2 regions of the Lysinibacillus sp. UBA6686 genome follow, and region 2 is predicted to be linked to the other one. Evidence: riboswitches for the same ligand, from Rfam matches in the RefSeq annotation. Region 2 holds a riboswitch; the other holds the start of a gene.
The links. A riboswitch is a leader RNA that binds a small molecule or an ion and turns the genes downstream of it on or off. The one in region 2 is predicted to bind cobalamin.

Region 1: it holds a riboswitch for cobalamin, as region 2 does, so the genes downstream of both, B2R82_RS12855 (ABC transporter substrate-binding protein) here and B2R82_RS20075 (ABC transporter substrate-binding protein) in region 2, are expected to answer to the same signal.

The regions. Positions count from the first base shown of each region.
Region 1 covers NZ_DKJS01000047.1:2,551-10,001, forward strand. Annotated here, with positions in the region: gene B2R82_RS12850 (FecCD family ABC transporter permease) at 1-526, opposite strand, end outside; gene B2R82_RS12855 (ABC transporter substrate-binding protein) at 523-1,485, opposite strand; cobalamin riboswitch at 1,688-1,873, opposite strand; gene fabZ (3-hydroxyacyl-ACP dehydratase FabZ) at 2,371-2,796, shown strand; gene vanR (VanR-ABDEGLN family response regulator transcription factor) at 2,973-3,668, shown strand; gene vanS (vancomycin resistance histidine kinase VanS) at 3,694-4,785, shown strand; gene B2R82_RS12875 (D-alanyl-D-alanine carboxypeptidase family protein) at 5,028-5,951, shown strand; gene B2R82_RS12880 (hydroxymyristoyl-ACP dehydratase) at 6,160-6,636, shown strand; gene B2R82_RS12885 (polysaccharide deacetylase family protein) at 6,871-7,451, shown strand, end outside.
Region 2 covers NZ_DKJS01000075.1:38,193-45,643, forward strand. Annotated here, with positions in the region: gene B2R82_RS20065 (hypothetical protein) at 1-120, shown strand, start outside; gene B2R82_RS20070 (elongation factor G) at 122-2,062, opposite strand; cobalamin riboswitch at 2,308-2,494, shown strand; gene B2R82_RS20075 (ABC transporter substrate-binding protein) at 2,679-3,674, shown strand; gene B2R82_RS20080 (precorrin-3B methylase) at 3,725-4,396, shown strand; gene B2R82_RS20085 (S9 family peptidase) at 4,567-6,555, shown strand; gene B2R82_RS20090 (GNAT family N-acetyltransferase) at 6,614-7,156, opposite strand; gene B2R82_RS20095 (class I SAM-dependent rRNA methyltransferase) at 7,264-7,451, opposite strand, start outside.

The DNA of each region.
Region 1 (7,451 bases), on a different contig from region 2:
TCACTTGCCGCAGCTCCTCGCCTGATAGAGCAATCATTAGAGAAATAAGTGAGCCTAAAAATGAACTAAAGATGACTCCTGTTAAAATTAACGTTTCCATTTTCAGAGAACGATCTACTACTCTTGCAAAGCTCATGACTGCTACCATTGTTAATATTGCCCCAAGCATACTAAAGGTTGGCAATGTATAGAGACCAACTACTGGAATTGAAAGACCAAAGAATATCGTCATTACTGCACCAACTGATGCACCAGAAGAAACACCTAATGTATAGGGATCTGCTAAAGGATTTTTTAGCAGGCCCTGAAAGGCAGCTCCTGCAATGGCCAGTGAAGCTCCCACAAGCCCTGCTAGGAGAACTCGCGGCAGACGTATTTTCCAAAAAATATTGGCAGCCGTTTCATCAGCTGCTTTATTCCACAATACTTCTAGCGGAATATGAACAGAGCCTATAGCTACGCCACACCAGATGCCAATGATAAGAAGCGTAATCGCTGTTACATAGGCTGTGACTATTTTACTCACTTAAACGCCTCTGGGTAGATCGCTTTCGCTAACTCTTCAAGACCCTCTCCTAAACGTGGTCCTTGACGACTTGTTGTATTCTCATCTACCTGAACAATGGCTTTATTTTTTACTGCATTAATTGTGTCAAAGCCAGCACGCTGTGGTAGCTTTGTTAAAATATCAGGTACATAATGATATGTCACCACGATGACATCTGGATTTTTTGCAATAATTTGTTCGGAACTGATTTCATACCAATCTGCTGTATCTGCTGCAACATTTTCGGCATGAATCATATTTAACATTTCATTCATAAATGTATCTTTACCAGCTGTAAATATATGTGGCTCATCAGATGCTTCTACAAAAACTTTCTTTGGCTTCACATCCTTAATTTTTGCTAGAACCTCTTCCACTTTTGTCTTCATATCTTTAATTATTTTCTTGGCCTCAGGTAATTTCCCAGTTGCACGACCTAGCTGTTCAATTGTTGTGTAAATTTCATTAAAGTCCTTCGCATTTGTTACCACAAAAACCTTTAAACCGGCAGATTCAAGCTGTTCAATGGCCCCTGCAGAAAATGTCATACTCGAAGCATGAGCAAACACGATATCTGGTTGTAAGGCAATAATTTGCTCAATATTATATTCCATACCACCAACTTTTTGTTTTTCAGTTGCCTCTGCAGGATAATCATCATTATCGGTAACACCCACAATTTCATTGTTTAAGCCAAGAGCAAATAAAATCTCTGTATTACTTGGAATAAGAGAAACTATTTTTTCCGGAGGTGACTCCAGCGTAATCTCCTTGCCAACAGCATCTGTTATCGTCATAGGGAATGTTGCTTTGTCTACTTGTGTTGTTTCTTGCTGCTCAGAAGATGCTGGCTTTTCATTTTTTGCTCCTTCTCCACAAGCAGTAAGTAAGCCAATTGCTAAAAATGCGGAAAGTCCTAATTTCCAAAATTTCTTCATATGAATCCTCCTAGTATATAAATGCGTAAATTTTTCCAAATTATTTTGCTGATAGATTAGTAATCGATGGACTTTATAAATTTATCGCCCATTTTTTCAAATTTATCGACATCTTCCATACAAAACAAATACCCCTCATCCAAAATGAGGGGTAATAATGCACAAAAATACGCAAAATCCACCACCCTATCCTCGTAGGTTGTAACGTGTCTCTATAAAGGCAGGTCTCCTGGCTCGTGCTCCATACAATTTTTCAAGCCTTCCCGAAAAACTTTCAGTGGCGTACATTGAAAAAACTAGCACATACAGTGGCGGGACCGCATCGGAATATCACCGATTTCCCTTTTCACTTTACAGTAAGTAAAGAACCTTTATAATATTCAGTTGATTTTATTATACATGAAAACAAAAAAAGTCGCCTACCATCTAGACGACTTCTCCTTTAATCAATTATGCTTCGGCATAATTGCGTTCGGAATCGGCTTTGTGCTTACACAAAGAACTCCTTTTCGATTCCGTGACATCCGCCGGAGGCTTTAACTTCTTTCAGCGGGTGTTAGGACACCCTCTGAAAAGTAGCTTAAATTCGCATTCATCTCACTACCTATAAAGGGTGGTAGACTATGTTGAAAGAAGTTAAATGTTAAAGAAGAATGGGTAACAGTTATATTTGAGGAATATGAGCGTGACAATTGGGCAACTAGCGGACAGTTGCATTCCATTAAATTAGGAGATGGTTTTGGTCAATCATCGGGTACATAAATTAAGTTTATCTAAAATCACATTTTTTTGGAGTGTGATTTTTTTATCTTTAAATTTTAAAATAGTACCAACTATTAATAATTAGTGATAGAATTAGATGATAATTCAGTTGGAGGTGTTAATATGCTGGACATTCAGCAAATACAAGCAGCTATTAGACATCGCTATCCCTTTCTTTTAGTGGATCGTGTTTTGGAGTTAGAAGAAGGTAAGAGAGCAGTAGCGATTAAGAATGTTACGATAAATGAAGAGTTTTTTAATGGGCATTTTCCTAATTATCCTGTAATGCCAGGAGTCCTAATTGTGGAAGCATTAGCACAAGTTAGTGCCATTATTATGCTTACAAAGGAAGGAAATGAAGGGAGACTCGGGTTACTAGCTGGTATTGATCAATGTCGTTTTAAGAAACAAGTAAAACCGGGTGACCAGCTTCGTCTTGAGGTAGAAATTACACGCTTAAAAGGGGCTATTGGAAAAGGGCGTGGAATAGCTACTGTTGATGGAGAGTTAGTGTGTGAAACAGAGCTTATTTTTGCCTTTGGTAGCTAATGAAAAAAACAAAATACATTTGAAACCGCTTCGTCTATTTAGAGAAGTGGTTTTTTGCTGCGTAAATTCTTTAGAATTTCTTAAATCTCAGGCTTTACATGGCAGCTTGATTACCGGAATGGTATTATGATTGTTACATTAAAAGCAATGTTCGCAACTTTAAGGGGGAGATGAAAATAACAATTAATATTCTTGTCATAGATGACGAAAAGGAAATTGCCGACTTAATAGAGCTTTATTTAAAAAATGAAGGCTTTAATGTCTTTACATTTTATGATGCCAAGGAGGCACTAACTTGTATTCAGACAAAAAAATTAGATCTCGCTATTCTAGATGTGATGATGCCTGACATAGATGGCTTTGAAATTTGCAGAAGAATTAGAGAATATTATCATTTTCCAGTGATTATGCTAACAGCCAAGGATGAGGAAATTGATAAAATAACAGGTCTAACTTTAGGGGCTGATGATTATATCACGAAGCCATTTCGACCATTGGAGCTAATAGCTCGAGTGAAGGCTCAAATCAGGAGATTTACAAGGTACAACCAGCAGGAAGCTTTGCAGAATGATATGATTATTGATTTTTCTGGGCTTTTATTAGATCAAAACACACGGAAATGTATGTTGCATGAAAAACAATTGTCACTTACACCTACAGAATTTTCAATCCTATGGTTTTTATGTATCAATAGGGGACGTGTCGTTTCTTCCGAGGAACTATTTCAAAAAGTCTGGGGAGAAAAATATTTTAGCAGTAATAATACGGTAATGGTCCATATCAGACATTTACGAGAAAAAATGAATGATTCTGCAGAAAACCCAAAATTTATAAAAACTGTTTGGGGAGTGGGGTACACCATTGAAAAATGATTTCGGAAAACTAAAAAGGAAAATAATGCTTCAAATACTTCTTATCCTCGTCCTTGCATTAATAAGTGGGTATTGGATTAGCTCTCTATTGATTGATGGTGTTTTACAGGCTCCATTCGCTGATGCGTTTATTCATTTTTGTGAAAATGTTCTTCAACTTGATTTTTATGCTGCTCAGAAAGCCTATTCGATTATATTTCAGCAAAATAAGCAGCTTTGGTTAACAACTGGATTAATACTTTTATTATTAGTAATCTTTTATTTTGCTCTTTCACGCTTTACAAAGTATTTTCATCATATTTCTTTAGGTGTCAACAGCCTTTTAGCAGAATCTGATAAAGATATTCAACTGCCAGCTGAGCTTGAATTTATGGAAAAGAAATTAAATGTTGTGAAAAATACATTAGAAAAACGTGCAAAGGATGCACAAGAGGCTGAACAACGAAAAAACGACCTTGTGGTATATTTGGCACATGATATTAAGACACCACTGACATCGATTATGGGATACCTTAGCTTGCTGGATGAGGCAAAGGATATGCCGTTAGAGCAAAAAGAAAAATATGTAAAGGTTACATTAGATAAATCCTACAGGCTAGAACAATTGATTAATGAGTTTTTTGAAATTACGAGATTTAATTTACAATCCATTATATTAGATAAAGAAGCCATAAATTTAAATTATATGTTGATGCAATTGGCAGATGAATTTTATCCATTATTGGCACCTAAAGGGCAGCAAGCAATTGTAGATGTGAAGGAAGATATAAAGGTTTTGGCTGACGCCAATAAATTAGCTAGGGTGTTTAATAATATTTTTAAAAATGCGATAGCATATAGCGATGAGAACAGCATTATTAACATTCATGCAGAAAAACAAAATGACCAGATTCATATTTCATTTACAAACAAGGGAAAGGCCATTCCCCCTCAAAAATTAACCATGATTTTTGAAAAGTTTTATCGTTTAGACTCGTCAAGGTCTACACAAACGGGTGGAGCGGGTTTGGGACTTGCTATTGCCAATGAGATTGTACAAGCACATGGAGGAACAATATCTGCCATTAGCACAGATGAAAAAACAGTGTTTACTGTTAGCCTACCATCATTTTCTTAAGAAACCTTAAGAATTCTATAATAGATTATTAAAAAAGAGCTCTTTCTTTTATGTTTCAATAAAACTACAGTCAGTGAGGTAATTTCCTCAACCTCACTAGATTGAGGAACATACACAAAAATCTTCACTTCCTGTGAAAGTACTTGGTGAGTGAGATATCCTGTTGATCTTCTAGCTTTTTTTGACATCTTGCAATAGGTCTCTAATTGGGAAACAGGTATAAAAAGAAGGAGTTGTTTTTGTTGAAAAGAAAGGGATTCTTTAGCATATTTCTTATACTATTATTAGTGTTTATTTATTTTGTGGTTGTCAAAGATCATCCACTTCAGCCAAACCTTGATCCATTTAAATCACCTCAGCTAGAGATGCCACAGAAAAGTGACGATATGTTCAATATAGATTTATATAGCTCTAATGCCATATTAGTGAGCTTAGAAGATCATACTATTTTATTGGATAAAAATAGTGAGGAAATCATATATCCAGCTTCTTTAACGAAGTTGATGACTGTCCTTGTCGCACTTGAAAATATACCCGATTTAAACGAAAAGATTATTCTTAAAAACCGTGTTTTTACCAACTTATACGAAGAAAATGCTTCTATGGCAGGTTTTCTCCCTAATGAGGAAGTAACTGCAGAGGATTTGCTTTATGGTGCGATGCTGCCATCAGGAGCTGAAGCATCTATTGGCTTAGCTGAATCTATTGCTGGTTCAGAAAGTGGGTTTGCCCAGCTAATGAATGAAAAGGCTCAACAGCTTGGAATGACGAATAGTCACTTTATGAATGCTACTGGGCTACATCACCCAGACCATTATACAACGGTGAAAGATCTTTCAATTCTCTTACAGTCTGCTCTCGTAAATCCAATATTCAGGGAAGTTTATACAGCTGAAAGATATTCGATAAAATCAACGAATCGCCATCCAGAAGGAATTACTTTAACAAGCAGGCTGTTTAATTATTTAAACACCAATCAGGTAACGAAAGGTAAGATTATTGGAGGAAAAACAGGTTATACAGAGCAAGCTGGTCTCTGCCTCGCAAGCCTAGCATCCATCAATGGGGAGGAATATTTGCTCGTAACGGTTGGTGCAGAAGGTGATCCACGTTCAGAGCAGTTCAATATTACAGACGCATTAGCTGTTTATCAAAAATTATATTAAACATAAATCGAACCAGGTACTTAGGTAGTCCTGGTTTTAATTGAATTTATACAAAATATTAGTGGTATTTTGTCGAAAATAGCATACAATAGACAATCCCTCATATAATTTAAGTGTCTGAACATTTGAGCGAACTATTGATCTGACTATAAATAATCTCTATTCGATTATTAAAACAGGTAGAACACGATGAGAGGATGAGGGGGTTTTGAAGCATCCCAGCACGAATATATTAGAAAATAAAGAAGAATTATTTGTACCTGAGAAAGCTTTAAATAAAGATTTTTGCGATCAATTAGTGACTAAAATTCATAAAAATATACTGAATGAGAATATTTCGAATGATGTCTATATGTCATATTTTGTGATTTTCGACCAGAAATATGAGCTTAAAGAAATTCGATATTTATTAGATCTGTTAAAAGTACAAGCAGATGAAATTATTCGATCTAAACCCATCTATATTACATTAAGTGGTGTGATGTTATCGTTATTCGCCATTATTGCCTGTGCTATTAATGTAAAGCTAATGGTTGGTATTTCTTTATTTCAAATAGTTGCCCTAACAATTTTAAGCTTTAATGTAGCTATATTATTTATTTCATTTAAAATTGAAAAAGAATACAAAAAAATTTATGCGGTCATAAAATTAATTGAATATTACTTAAGCTTTTATAAAAAATAAATTTTACAGTCGACACCAACCATTCCAAAAAATGAAGCAAAGGATAGATAATATTTACCGCTTTATGAACTTCCTCCAAATTATAAGCTAAAAAAACATAGTTCCCCGCTTTCTTCAAAAATAATCATGTAAAGGCGCTTGATTTATACGGAACAAAATGATAAAAATTAAGCATTTATTTTAAAAAACCTCAAATAATAAGGTACGAAAAATTTTATTTGAGGAAGTGAAAATTTGAAAAAATTTTTTCAAATCGTATTACCGATTTGTCTGTTAATGATTTCCTTTGATGATGTCAAAGCTAGTACCTATGAAAATAAAGGAAGAAAGTATTATGAAGAAGCAGGTCAAATTGTATGGGAAATTAAAACGGATGAAAAAATTGTGGCTCTTACTTTTGATGACGGACCACATCGGAAGTACACCACTCAGATTTTAGATATTTTGGCAAAATATAAAGCAAAAGCCACTTTTTTTATAGTTGGTCAAAATGCAGAAAAAAATCCTGAAGTTATTTCAAGAATGTATAATGAAGGTCATGAACTTGCCAATCATACTTTTACACATCCGTTAAGGACTAATGTTCCAAACCTGCTAAAGGAAATTAAGCAAACAGATGAAACTATACAAAAAATTACTGGTTTTACTCCTACTTTATTTAGACCTGTAGAGGGTCAATATTCAGATGCCATGATTGAAGCGATATCCAAAGAAGGCTATAAGGTGGTAATGTGGTCTTGGCATTTAGATACATTAGACTGGAAAAGTCCAGGTACGAACCGAATTGTTAATACTGTTTTAAAAGGAGTAAATCA
Region 2 (7,451 bases):
CAGGCTAAGGAGAAATCCGCTCCGATTAATCAATACCTCTCGAAACCAGAATTAATAGAATCTGCAGTACAGAAACAGGACATGGTATCAATTCCACATGTCCTGTTTCTACTTTTCTAAATTATTTGATACAATGCATTGCTGCTTGTGCCTCATGCCATGGAACGGAATAGCCTTTTCCTTTTGCGCAAAAAATACTTGCGGATGTATATTCAGGATCGGCATTTTTATTGTAGCCGATTTGAGTAATAATTTCTTCCGGATTATGACATTCATCGTAGCCATCAAATTGTAGAGAAAGCACACCCTTACCATTGGTGTAGGCCGCAAAGGTCGTACTATAGTTCATAAATGTCGCGACAGGAGCACGACCCGTAATCATGACATCCTCTTCTGAAACAATTGGAGGGTCAAATGTACCGGATGCTTGCTGAATATCTGTCATTATGCGGCCGATAAAATCGGTAGATGCTTTTAACTTAAAGCGGTAATAGGGCTCCAGAAGGATGTTCGCCGCTTGTTCAAGCCCTTGCCGTAATGCTCGGAATGTGGCCTCACGAAAATCGCCGCCGTCGGTATGCTTAATATGTGCACGCCCTGTTAAAAGCGTAAAATGAATATCAGTCACGGGAAAGCCTGTTAGTAATCCATGATGTTCGCGCTCGAATAAGTGCTTTTCAATCAGTCGTTGATGCCCAACGGATAAATCGTCTGTATGACATGCATTGACAAATGTAATACCAGTACCGCGTGCACTTGGCTCCATTAATAAATGTACTTCTGCATAGTGTTTTAAAGGTTCGAAATGACCATATCCTGTAACAGTTGATGCAATTGTTTCCATATATAATATCTGTGGCTCCCCGAACGAAATGGCTAGTGAAAAACGCTTGTTTAGCACTTCGATAAGGACCTCAAGCTGGATAACCCCCATAATATGTACTTGAATCTCTTGAAATTTTTCATGCCAAATCACACGTAATGACGGCTCTTCCGCTTCAAGGATTCGAAAGATTTTTAAGACTTCCTTTATATGTTGGTCTCCCTTGTATTGTACTTTGGCCTGAAGGGTTGGCACTAACTCATAGGGCTGTGGGTTACTAGAGCTTCCAAGGATCGCACCAATATTTGCTTTACTAAGCCCTTTTACAGCAAAAATTTCGCCAGCTGTCACTTCTTGTACGGTTTCATAACGATGTCCGTTATATAACCTTATTTCCGTCACTTTTTCGGTTACATCGCCAAATGAAAATTCATCTCGAATATGTAAGGTTCCCTGTAATGCTTTGATAAAAGTTAAACGTTGATGGCCATCATGTCGAATTTTAAAGACTTCACCTTGAAATGGTGCAGCAGCATTGAAATGTGTTTCAGTAAGCAGTGGGAGCTGTGCAAGGAATTCCTGTATGCCGATATCTTTTAATGCTGAGCCAGTAAAGCACAAAAATGCCTTTTCCTGTTTAATCATCGCTTGGAGTTGGGTAAAACAGCTACCACTATCTAATGTTTCATTAAGAAAAGCATCCAAAAGATTGTCATCACGTTCAGCTAGCCATTCCATTATGTTAGAAGGAATATAATCCGAATGGAACATTTCATTTACTAATAGTACATCCTCAGAGCAATCTTTTTGAAGCTGTGCCATAACATTATCCACCGCTGCACCTTCACGATCAATTTTATTGATAAAAAAGAAGGTTGGAATGTGATACTGGCGTAATAGGTGCCAGACTGTTTCTGTATGCCCCTGTAAACCCTCAACTGCACTAATCACAATGATGGCATAATCCATAACACGAATCGCACGCTCCATCTCAGGGGAGAAGTCGACGTGTCCTGGTGTATCGATTAATGTATAGGTATCGTTGCCAATTGTCATCCGACCTTGCTCAGCAAAAATTGTGATGCCACGTTGACGCTCCAGCTCATGATTATCCAGAAATGTATCCTGATGATCCACCCGCCCACGAGCCTGAATACTTTTTGTATGAAATAATAATTGCTCTGAGAATGTTGTTTTTCCTGCATCCACATGAGCAAGGACTCCAATAGTTTTATGCATAAAATAATCCTCGTTTCTATAAATCCGTCCATTTCATTGTAACAGAATTTTGTTGAATTCAAGAAATATGAATATGTCATAATTGTGCTCCAAATCAACTGATTATGAAAAATAATTAATGTAAAATAGTTCTCGATTATGTAAGAATAGTGCTATAATATTAAAAATAATTAGAAAATGGATTTTTTTGTGAGATTGCGAATAGAAATTTCTTTTGCTAGTCTATCAATAATATTTATAACAAACAATAATACCTTTATATTGGTGCAAATGGCCTTAGTCATTTGCTTAAAAGGGAAATCGGTGCAAATCCGATGCTGTCCCGCAACTGTAAATGGGGAGTCTATACAAAATGCCACTGTATTCAACCTATGGGAAGGCGTATAGATGATGAACCTAAGCCAGGATACCTGCCAATATTATTCTTTACTTTAACCACGAGGATGGGGATAGTGAATCAGGCCAAAAGCCATTATTTCACTATGCGAACCTCTTGGAAACAAGGGGATTTTTTTATGCCCTTTATCAATTTATTACACAGTACATAACAAAAACATGATAGTAAAGAAGTCAACTGATTTCTTACTATATATTTAACATCAAAGGAGAAAAGGACATGAAGAAATGGAACAGCATGTGGCTTGTCTTTGCACTGGCATTAATGGCCATTCTAGGTGCATGCAGTGCGAAGGAAGATAAAGAATCAGCAGCACAAGGGGAGAAGGTTGAACCATCGCAAGCGGCAACGGCAGAAGTAACGATCGACAATAACGGGACAACACAGGTCTATAAAGAAGCGCCCAAAAAAGCAATTAGCTTAAACCAACATGTAACAGAAATTATGCTAGCTTTAGGCTTAGAGGATTCAATGGTTGGTACAGCTTATTTAGATGATAAAATTTATGAGCCTTTCCAAGCTGCTTACGATAAAGTACCTGTATTAGCTGACCAATATCCTACAAAGGAACAGGTTATTGATGCAGAGGCAGACTTTTTATATGGGGGATGGAAAAGCGCCTTTGGTGAAAAAGGTGTTGGTACTCCTGAAGAGCTTGAGGCATTAGGAATTCACACCTATTTACATACAGCCTCCAATATGACAAAACCAACTTTAGAGGATATTTTCATAGATATTCGTAATATCGCAAAAATATTCCGTGTCGAAGATCGTGGAGAAGCTTTGATTGATCAAATGACAAAAGATGTAGATAATATTCGTGCCAAATTGCCACAGGATGGCAAAGAGTTACCTGTTTTAGTTTTTGATAGCGGTGATAAGGAAGTCTTTACAGCAGCGCAAAACTTTATGAATGAGTTGGTAACGATTGCTGGGGGTAAAAACATTTTTGGTGATGTGGAGGCAGGTTGGACAACTGTTTCAAAAGAAGATGCAGTTGCACATAATCCAGAGGTGATAGTTGTCATTGATTATGGAGAGACATCTGCTGAGGAAAAAATTAATTTCTTAAAGAATGACCCAGCATTAAAAGAAACAGAAGCCGTGAAAAACGAACATTTTGTTATTTTACCATTATCTGCAGCATCTGAAGGTGTCCGTGCCGCAGAAGCGATTCAAATTTTGGCAAAAGGCTTTTATCCAGATAACTTTTAAAATTTGAGCTAGCATTTTGCTGGCTCCTTTTTCATAAGGAGATATCATACATGAATGCATTTAATATGAACATACCAGAGAAAACCTTTGAAAAGCTAAATCATCAGGGAGAATTTACTCGCCTTGCGGTAAGCCCTGGAATTATTAATAAGCATTATACTCCAACACAATTTCAAATAATCGCAAAGGTCGTTGGAAACACTGGTGCTATTAAATACTCTGCATCCTACAGTATATTATTATCAATTCCTACTGTTGGTCTAGGAGAAGCTATAAATGAGCTACAAAAAGCAGGACTATACGTGGCAAAGCAAGGTCCGATCGTTGCCATGAAGGCATGTGATTTCTGTGATGGCGATAAAATGGAGGCAGCCCCTATAACAGAGCAATTATATGATTCATTAGAAGGGAAGGCAGTTCCATCAAGATTACGCTTAAATGTTAATGGCTGTGCATCGGCTTGCTATAATGTTGTCTATGATGATATCGGCCTCATTTATCAAAAGGATAGCTTTGATGTTTATTTAGGAGCGGTGCCGATGGGGGCAAATGCTCAAGCGGGGACATTGTTTGCTAAACGGATTCCCGTTAACCATATTGAAAGCTATCTCCATGCAATTATTTTACTCTACAAAGAGCATGCTCGATCAAATGAACCTTTTTATAAATTTTATCGTAGAACAAAAACGGCTGACTATTGGGATATAGCGTTTGATTTCTAAAAACTAGTCTTATCAAGCATGGTGTCACTTTGTAAGAAACCTCGTCATTGTAAAATACTTCTTCACATATAAAAGATTACATAGGCTTAAAAAATTTTTTCTTTTAAGCAGGGAAAATACTTAGTGTATCGAAATAAAATGCTATGTAAGAATTCAACAAGAAGGAGCGAATAACAGTGAAACATGGGATTCAACCAGAAGATTTATATCGATTAAAATCAGTATCAAATCCACAAGTATCACCTGATGGAAAAGGAGTAGTTTATGTAGAAACTTGTATTGATGAAAAAAAGAATGACTATGTATCAAATTTATTTTATATAAATTTGACTGAAAAAAATCCTCTACAATGGACATTTGGTGATGATAAAACAAATTCACCTGTGTGGTCATCCGATGGCAGCAAAATTGCGTTTGTATCAACGAGAACTGGCAAGCCACAAATTTTTGTGCTTGCTAAAACAGGTGGAGAAGCCAAACAAGTTACGCATTGTAAAAACGGTGCCACATCACCTGTATGGTCTCCATGTGGTAAGAAAATTGCCTTCTCCGTAAAGCTTGGTAAAAATGAAGATATCTGTGATAAAGCAGAAGATGTTAAGAAAGAGGAAAAAGAACTTAAACCTCTTGAAGTTGACAACATGAAGTATAAATCAGATGCTGCTGGATTTATCGATATAGATCAATATACTCACATTGCCATTGTCGATCTTGAATCAGGGGAGCTAGAACAAGTGACGACAGGAAGCCATCATTTCCATTTGGATACATGGTCACCAAATGGAAAATATCTGGCTTATCTGGCTGATTTAACAGAGGATGTAGATTTTTCTTTCAATAATGATATTTATTTATTGGAGGTAGAAACGAAACAAACGCGCCAACTAACAGAAGGAACGGGGGTGTTCTACCAAACTTCATGGTCCCCGAACAGTCGATACATCGCTTTTCTTGGAAGTGAGAGAGAATTTGAAAACGCTACACAAGCAAAGCTATGGATTTATGATTTGGAGCAGGGTAATTTAACAGGTGTAACAAGTGATTTTGACGCTCCTGTCGGTGATTTTGTAGTTGGAGATTATCTACAAGATGTTGTGGCTCCACGTATCCAATGGATGAAGGATAGTCATAGCTTTTACTTCCAAGTGACAGATCACGGAAATACAGCCATTTATTTTGGAAATATTGCTGGAGAAATATATCCAGCGATTCATGATAATCAGTATGTCTATGGTTTTTCACTTGATTCACAAAATGATAAAGCAGTCGTTGCCATCAGCACTACAACAAATCCTGGTGATCTATTTTACGTCAATTTAAAAACTGGTGAAAAGGAACAGCTCACTAAAGTGAACGAAGAGTTTTTAAGATCAAGAATATTATCTGTTCCAGAAGCTATTGAATATGAAGGGGCAGATGGCTGGAAAGTAAACGGCTGGATAATGAAGCCCATCGGATATGAGGAGGGGGGAAAATATCCACTTATTCTTGAAATCCATGGTGGTCCGCACGCAATGTATGCCCATACCTATTTTAACGAATTTCAAATACTTGCTGCACAAGGTTTTGCGGTACTATATACGAATCCTCGCGGTAGTCACGGCTACGGTCAAAAATTTGTTGATGCAGTCCGAGGTGATTATGGTGGCAATGATTATCAAGACCTTATGGCTGCTGTTGACTATGTATTGGAACAGTATGAATTTATTGATCAAGACCGACTTGGCGTGACAGGAGGCAGCTATGGTGGCTTTATGACTAACTGGATTGTTAGCCATACAAACCGTTTTAAAGCGGCTGTTACGCAACGCTCTATCTCTAACTGGATTAGCTTTTACGGTGTAAGTGATATTGGCTATTACTTTACAGACTGGCAAATTCAAGCGGGACTAGACGATATTGAAAAGCTATGGCATCATTCTCCGCTGAAATATGTGGACTATGTACAGACACCACTGTTAATTTTACACAGTGAAAAAGACTATCGCTGCCCGATTGAACAGGCAGAGCAATTGTTTATTGCCTTAAAGCATCGTAAAAAAGAAGCAAAATTTATTCGCTTCCCTGAATCCAATCACGAACTTTCAAGAAGTGGAAAACCAATGTTAAGAATGAATAGATTGGAATATATTCGAGATTGGTTTGTCAAATACCTATAAGAATCATAGAGGGTGGTGGCTTAAGGGCTAAAAAAGCTTCTTAGGCCATCTTTCTAAATTATTGATTAATAACTCCATAAAATACTAAATCCTCGTATTTACCGTCTTTTATAATATGATCCTTTAATATTCCTTCTTGTGTCATACCAATTTTCTTCATTACTTTTCCAGAAGCAGGGTTTGATGAAAAAAATCGTGCAAATACTTTGTGCAGTTTCTTTTCTTCAAAAGCGAATTGTAGAATCGACTGCGCTGCCTCTGTCGCATAGCCTTTTCCCCAATATTGCTCACCAATCCAATAGGCAATTTCTCCTTGATTAAAACGTTTGTTATTCGATAATGCAATTGCTCCATATAATTCACCAGTTTCTTTATCAGTTACTGCAAATTCGTACGAAATATCCTCCATAAAATGATCGTAATGGCGTTCTATCCATGACAACGCATCATTCAAACTATATGGATAGGGCAAGTACAATGTACTTTTATAAATATTATAGTTATTGCAAAGCTTTGCCACCGTTTCTGCGTCAGATGCTTGAAATAATCGCAGGACTAGCCTTTCAGTTGTAATCATTAACTTTTCACGAATATACGCCATTTAATCACTCCAATTACCTATAATTTGTAAGTATATTATATAATAAACCAGAAATTTATCCGAACAAAAAGACAGAATCATAGGGAGGTGATTCTGTCTCAATGCATTTAGTCTATTTTTTTTATAAAAACAACCTTTAAGTAATTAAATTCAGGATATTCACGTGGTACACGGAAATCCTTCGGCAGGCTGTATTCCTCAACAATTTTATAGCGTGTATGCGTTTCTTTAAAGGCCTGATCAATAAAACTTTTAAACTTTTTCATACCAAAGCTTGCGTTATTGGTTGAAGCAA